3 regions of the Duganella sp. CY15W genome follow, and region 3 is predicted to be linked to each of the others. Evidence: riboswitches for the same ligand, from Rfam matches in the RefSeq annotation. Region 3 holds a riboswitch; each other region holds the start of a gene.
The links. A riboswitch is a leader RNA that binds a small molecule or an ion and turns the genes downstream of it on or off. The one in region 3 is predicted to bind cobalamin.

Region 1 (2,257 bases), on a different contig from region 3:
CATCTCGATCTCGCGCCGTAGCTACAGCAAGATCCGCCAGAACCTGTTCTGGGCCTTTATCTATAATCTGATCGGCATACCGCTGGCGGCCTTCGGCCTGCTCAACCCGATGGTGGCAGGCGGCGCGATGGCGCTGAGTTCCGTCAGTGTCATCAGCAATGCGCTGCTGCTGCGCCGCTGGAAACCGGAGAATCAAGCATGAACATTGGACAAGCCGCCACTGCCAGCGGGGTCTCCGCCAAAATGATCCGCTACTACGAGAGCATCAACCTGATCCCGGCCGGCAAGCGCACCGACGCCGGTTACCGCATCTATGGCGACAACGATGTGCACACGCTGCGCTTCGTCAAGCGTGCGCGCTCGCTGGGCTTTTCGCTGGAGCAGATCGCCGGCCTGCTGTCGCTATGGCAGGACAAGGCGCGCGCCAGCGCCGATGTGAAAGCCATCGCGCTGGGGCATGTCAATGCGCTCAATCAGCGCATCGCCGAACTGACCGAAATGCGCGACACGCTGCAATCGCTGGCCAGCTGCTGCCACGGCGACGACCGCGCCGATTGCCCGATCCTGCAAAGCCTGGCGCAGTGAAACGCCGTCTGCTGTGCTGTAAATGGTTTGAGACGCGTCAGGCGCTTCGCGTATAATCTCGCCACGTTTTGGTGCTCGCGCCTCTGTCCAGAGGTGCAGTTAAACGGGAAACAGGGAGCCCTCCAGGGCCAACCTGTGCTGCCCCCGCAACGGTAAACAAGCGTCGTCCCCGCGTCGACTATCCGCCTCGTATATGCCACTGTGCCTCGTGCATGGGAAGGCCAGGCGGATTCGCTTGCCAGCCCGGATACCGGCCAAACAGGGGGATGCGCCATCGGCGCTTCTATTCAATCCGCTCACGGGGAGGTGAGCTGATTGCATCTGTAGTCCATTCATTTTTATGCATTTATACAGCGCGCCGCGGCAGTGCCGGCTGGTGGCCATGTCTTGTGCATGCGTCGCCGGCGTATCTTTGCGCGCTGATTTTTCGGGACACCTCCATGTTTACTCTGCCTGTTGACGCGGCGATCCATGCGATCGAGACGCTGCTGTACTCCATCTCCAACGTGCTTTACCTCCCCGTTTTGCTCGGCATTGCCGCGCTGGTGCTGCATATGCTGTTCTGCTTCGGCAGCTTTGGCGCCGAATGGCTGGAACGCCGCCGTGGCGTGCGGATGCTGGTCGCCACTGCGAAGCAGGAGATGTCTGCCGTGCTGACTGCGCAGGAAGGCGATCCTGCACTGGATGCGCGCCTGGAACGCATCGTGCAGCGCGCCGATGCCAGTGGCGTGCGCCGTCTGGATGGCGTGCGTTTCGTGGTGCGCGTCGGCCCCGCGCTGGGCCTGATGGGCACCCTGATCCCGATGGGTATTTCGCTGGCCGGTCTGGCGCAAGGCAATCTGCCGAAGATGGCGGAATCGATGACTACTGCGTTCACCGCCACCGTGGTCGGCCTGGCCTGCAGCGTGGGCGCCTACGTGCTGACGCTGGTGCGCGAGCACTGGCTGCGCAGCGATCTGACCGAGATTGCGTTTGCCGCCGAAGCGCTGCTGGCATCGCACGGCGCCAAGCCGCATCTGGTCCGCGCGGAGGCCTGAGATGCGCTATCTGAACAAGCACCGCTACAGTAAGCTGGGCGAACATGGCGAAGATCCCTTGTCCGGCGTCGCCAATCTGTTTGATGCCAGTATCGTGTTCATCGTGGCGATGATGCTGGCGCTGTTCTCGGCCTGGAACATGATGGATTTGCTGGACCCGAACTCCGAAGTCACCATCGCCAAAAAATCGGCGGACGGCCATGTCGAGGTGCTGACCAAGAAGGGCGCTGAAATCAAGGTCAGCAAAGTGAGCGACAAACCGTTGTCGGGTTCCGGCAAGCGTCTGGGTACGGCCTATCAGCTGCCGGACGGGAAGGTGGTCTATGTTCCGGAATAAGCTGTGGACACTGGCCCTGTCGTTGCTATCGTTGCTGTCGCTGGTCGTTGGCGGCCATGTTCATTCGGCACAGTCGCCGCGCACGCTGGCGCTGATGCTGGGCGATATCGAGTCGCGTCCCGCCGTGCTGGCGGTGCGCGGTTTGCAGGCAGAGTTGAAAGAGCTGAACGTCGCGGTACGTATCATCCCGGTCAACAGCCTGACGCCGGCCGACCGCAGTGCGCTGGCTAACGCGGATGTGGCGGTCATCAATGTCAAAGGCCGTCAGGCGATAGCGGGTCTGAGTGGCGAATTGCAG
Region 2 (2,257 bases), on a different contig from region 3:
AGGCCGGTGGTGCGGGTGACTGCATCCTTGACCAGCAGGTCGCCGCGCGCCTGCATGGTATCGGCGCTCAGCGTATCGAGGCTGGCGGGCAGTTCCATGGCGGTCAGGTTCAAACGGCTGGCCGTGGCGTTCTGGCGGGTCAGTCCCAGCCCTTCGTGCAGCGCTTCCGCTTGAACGGTCACAGTGGGCATGGATTCGGCCTGCTGGGCCAGGGCGCTGTGGGCGCACAGCAGGGCGACGGCGGCAACGACAGGGCGCAGGGAAGTGGTGTGGACTGGGCGGGATAGGATCATGAAAGCATCTCTGTATAGGTGATATGCCAGGCGCACGCCCACGGACGACACAGCGCGCCGCGCGCCCACGGCGAACGGCAGCGCGCACAGTCACGATGTGCGATTGCTGAAGCGATAAAAAGGAAAACGACGAACAACTCTCAGGCAAGGCCACACCCCGGGCTTTACCGTGCATCGTGACTGGCCGGTCTTCTGGCTCGCCATCATCCTTCCCTGGTCTTGCCTTCCCGTGCGCGGCACAGTGGCGGTTGATCAAGGTCGTCAGGCTTACAGCAGCGGGGGCTGCGCCGGACTGGCGCGAAATGAAAATCTCGCGTGTCACCGGCTTCCCGTTTCACCCTCCAGCTGACAAGCAGGAGGGCACCATTCACGTATTGGCGCGTATTCTACATGTGAATAGCAGCATTGTCATACGATCCTTGCGGCGTAAGCAGTAGTGGTGGCGACGGCGGGCGCTGGGAATTCCTGCAGCCTCAGGTATAATCCGCGCGTTGGTGCTCGCGGCGTCGTTCAAGCGCTGCAGTTCAACGGGAAGCAGGAGGGCCACGCAATCAGCGCTGCCTAACCTGCGCTGCCCCCGCAACGGTAAGTGGATGAATCAGCTGATTCCGCTTCCATCTAGGCCACTGAGCGTTTCGAACACGCGCTTGGGAAGGCGATGGAGGTTTGTCCACCAGCCCGGATACCGGCCAACGACTACGCCGGCACGCATGCGTGCCGGTCACATGCCCAAATATCGTCGGGGAAGACGGTGAGGGCTCACCACGAGTGCCGCTGATCCGTTTCGCCATCTCATTTATTCGCCAAGGAACTTCTATGCAAACCCGCAAAATCCCTGCCACCATTGTGACTGGCTTTCTGGGCAGCGGCAAAACCACGCTGCTGCGTCATTTGCTGACCAACGCGCAGGGCCGCCGCATTGCCGTCATCGTCAACGAGTTCGGTGAACTCGGCATCGACGGCGAATTGCTGCGCGGTTGCGGCATCGGTTGTGACGAGGAGGGCGAAGAAAATGGCCAGCTGTTTGAACTGGCCAACGGCTGCCTGTGCTGCACCGTGCAGGAAGAGTTTGCGCCGGTCATGGAGCAGCTGGCAGCGCGCCGCGACCAGATCGACCATCTGGTGATCGAGACTTCCGGCCTGGCCCTGCCGAAGCCGCTGGTGCAGGCGTTCCAGTGGCCGGCGCTGCGCAATGCCTTCACCGTGGATTCGGTCATCACCGTGGTCGACGCGCCAGCGGTGGCGGCAGGCCGCTTCGCCGACGATCCGGATGCGGTGGACGTGCAGCGCCGCGCGGACGACAACCTGGATCACGAGTCGCCGCTGGCGGAACTGTTTGAAGACCAGCTAGCTACTGCCGACCTGGTGGTGGTGAACAAGACCGACGGCATGGATGCCGCTACCCTGGCTGCCGTGGAAGCGACGGTCCGTGCCGAGACCCCGGCCGGTGTCAAGCTGGTGCATGCCCAGCATGGCCGCCTCGCGCTGGACGTCCTGCTGGGCCTGGAGCGCGCGGTGGAAGATGTAATCGACGAGCGCAAGACCCACCACGACGAAGAGGAGGACCACGATCACGACGCGTTTGATTCCGTCTCGGTGACGCTGGAAGTGAGCGACCGCAACAAGCTGCTGGCCGTGCTGACCAGTCTGGTGGAACACCATGAAATCTACCGTGCCAAAGGCTTTGTCGCCTTGCCCGGCGCCGCCATGCGTCTGGTGGTGCAGGGCGTGGGCCAGCGTTTCGACAGCTACTTCGATCGCGCCTGGCGTGGCGACGAGGTACGCGCCACGCGCATCGTGCTGATCGGCGACCATCTGGATGGCCCGGCGCTGCAGCAGGAAATCTCCGCAGCCCTGCTGGCCTGAAGCATAGCGCAGTAAGCAGCCATGCATCTTCTTTCGGCCCGGCCTGGTGGACACGTCGAGGATGACGGTCTTGGTGTCGTGCGCGTTGAGCAGACACC
Region 3 (2,257 bases):
CTCGCGCATCGGCGCTTACGGCGCGATCGGCACGCTGTGCATGCTGGCGCTGAAACTGGTGACGCTGTCCATGCTGCCGCCGCTGGCCGCGATTGGCGCCTTATTCGTGGCCCATCCGCTTTCCCGCCTGATGGCGACCTCGCTGATCTGGCGTCTCGATTACGCGCGCGCGGAAGGCAAGGCCAAGCCGCTTGCACAGAAAATGAGCAACCGCGAATTCCTGATCGCCGCACTCACCGTTGTCCTGCCTGTCGTGGCGGCCGGTGCGCTGCACTGGCTGCCAGTATCTGCGCTGTTCAGCGGCGTGGTGGCGACGGCCATCGCGACGTTCTGGCTGGCCCGTAAATGCGTGCACCGCATCGACGGCTACACGGGCGATTGCCTGGGCGCGGTGCAGCAGGTGACGGAAGTGATGTTCTATCTATGCGTCCTGGCCAGCTTCACCCGATGACGCTGATACTGGTCCGCCATCCCCAGCCGCTGGTCGCACCAGGCATCTGCTACGGCAGTACCGATCTGGCGGTCGCGCCCGAGCAGCTGGAGCAAACGCTGGCGACGCTGCGGCTGCCCAGCGATCTGCCCATCTACTCCAGCCCCCTGCGCCGCTGCGCCCAATTGGCCGCCCGCCTGACGCCATCGCCACACTATGATGCCCGCCTGGCCGAGATGCATTTCGGCGACTGGGAAATGCAGCCATGGGACACCATCCCCCGCGCGGCCATCGACGCCTGGGCTGCCGACACGGTCAACTACCGCCCTGGCGGCGGCGAGAGCGTATTGCAGATGGCGCAGCGCATCAGCGCATTCCACACGGCGCTGCAAGGCCAGTCGGCCATCGTCATCTGCCACGCCGGCGCCATCCGTTTGCTCACTGCGTGCCACGCCGGCCTTGCCCCTGCGGAGATGGCGCGACAGGCCGCGCAAAGCGCCCATCAAATCCCCTACGGCTCCACTTTGACCCTTTAAACCCGTATAATGTGCGGGTTTTGGTGCCCGCATGTCTGTTCAGACCTGCAGTTAAACGGGAAACACGAAGCCATAAAAGCCAACGTGTGCTGCCCCCGCAACGGTAAGCAAGCGTCGCCGCTGTACGCGACACATCACCTCTTATAACCACTGTGCCGAGGCATGGGAAGGTAAGGTGGTTCCACTTGTTAGCCCGGATACCGGCCAAACCAGGTGGAAGCGGGCTGCCCCTCGCTTCTGTTCACAATTGGCCAACGGGGACGTCGGCCGGTTGCTACTAACAGAAATAACATCATGACCCTTCGTATCTCCCGTCCTGCGGCGCTGTCGTCGCTGGCATTGGCCATGGCTGCCTGCTACGCGCACGCCGAACCAGTCAACAATGGCACCGTGGTTGTCACCGCCACCCGTACCCCGCAACCGCTGGCCAACGTCATCAGCGATACCATCACGATCAGCGCCGAGCAGATTTCGGAATCGGGCGCCGGCTCCATCATCGACCTGCTGCAGCGCCAGCGCGGCATCGAGATCGCCCGTAACGGCGGTGCAGGTACGGCGTCCAGCGTCTACATCCGTGGCGCCAACAGCAACCACAATATCGTGCTGGTGGACGGTGTGCGTATCGGTTCCTCGACCACCGGCGCCGCCAACTGGAGCGCCATTCCGCTGACCGCGATTGACCATATCGAAATCGTCTACGGCCCACTGAGCTCCCTGTACGGCGCCGACGCCATCGGCGGCGTCATCCAGATCTTCACCAAAAAAGGCAAAGGTACGCCAAGCGTGACGGCCTTCGCAGGCTACGGCAGCGACAAGACGCGCGAAGCCGACGCCACCCTGTCCGGCGCCACCGGCGGTGAGCATAGCTTCAGCTACGCGATCAGCGCCGGCAAGGAAAAATCCGACGGCTTCTCGGCCACCCGCCCGGCCAGCGGCTCGTACAACCCTGACCGCGACGGCTACGACAAGGAAAACGTCTCCGGCCAATTCAGCCTGCAACTGGCGCCCGGCTACGAAGCCGGCGCACTGTTCTTGCACAGCAAACTGGATTCGCAGTACGACAGCGGCGCGTCAGCATACGATGTCCGCAGCAAGGCGCTGTTTGAAACCGCCGCCGTCTACGGCAAGGCGCAGTTTGTATCGAACGTCGACACCCTGCTGCAATACGCAGAGAGCAAGGACAACGGCGAAACCTTCAGCAGCGCGGCAGCTACCGGCTACTCGCGCATCAATACCAAGCAGACCGACATCACGCTGCAAAACGACATCCGCATTGGCGAAGATGTATTGC

Region 1: another riboswitch for cobalamin. It lies ahead of GTP58_RS01275 (MotA/TolQ/ExbB proton channel family protein); the one in region 3 lies ahead of GTP58_RS30595 (TonB-dependent receptor domain-containing protein).
Region 2: another riboswitch for cobalamin. It lies ahead of cobW (cobalamin biosynthesis protein CobW); the one in region 3 lies ahead of GTP58_RS30595 (TonB-dependent receptor domain-containing protein).

The regions. Positions count from the first base shown of each region.
Region 1 is NZ_WWCQ01000001.1:267,722-269,978, forward strand. Features, by position in the region: gene GTP58_RS01265 (cation-translocating P-type ATPase) at 1-202, shown strand, start outside; gene cueR (Cu(I)-responsive transcriptional regulator) at 199-585, shown strand; cobalamin riboswitch at 638-859, shown strand; gene GTP58_RS01275 (MotA/TolQ/ExbB proton channel family protein) at 1,026-1,622, shown strand; gene GTP58_RS01280 (DUF2149 domain-containing protein) at 1,624-1,959, shown strand; gene GTP58_RS01285 (cobaltochelatase subunit CobN) at 1,946-2,257, shown strand, end outside.
Region 2 is NZ_WWCQ01000001.1:1,400,650-1,402,906, forward strand. Features, by position in the region: gene GTP58_RS06525 (TonB-dependent siderophore receptor) at 1-293, opposite strand, end outside; cobalamin riboswitch at 458-676, opposite strand; cobalamin riboswitch at 769-1,002, shown strand; gene cobW (cobalamin biosynthesis protein CobW) at 1,110-2,159, shown strand; gene cobN (cobaltochelatase subunit CobN) at 2,181-2,257, shown strand, end outside.
Region 3 is NZ_WWCQ01000010.1:1,533-3,789, forward strand. Features, by position in the region: gene GTP58_RS30585 (adenosylcobinamide-GDP ribazoletransferase) at 1-451, shown strand, start outside; gene GTP58_RS30590 (histidine phosphatase family protein) at 448-966, shown strand; cobalamin riboswitch at 971-1,190, shown strand; gene GTP58_RS30595 (TonB-dependent receptor domain-containing protein) at 1,261-2,257, shown strand, end outside.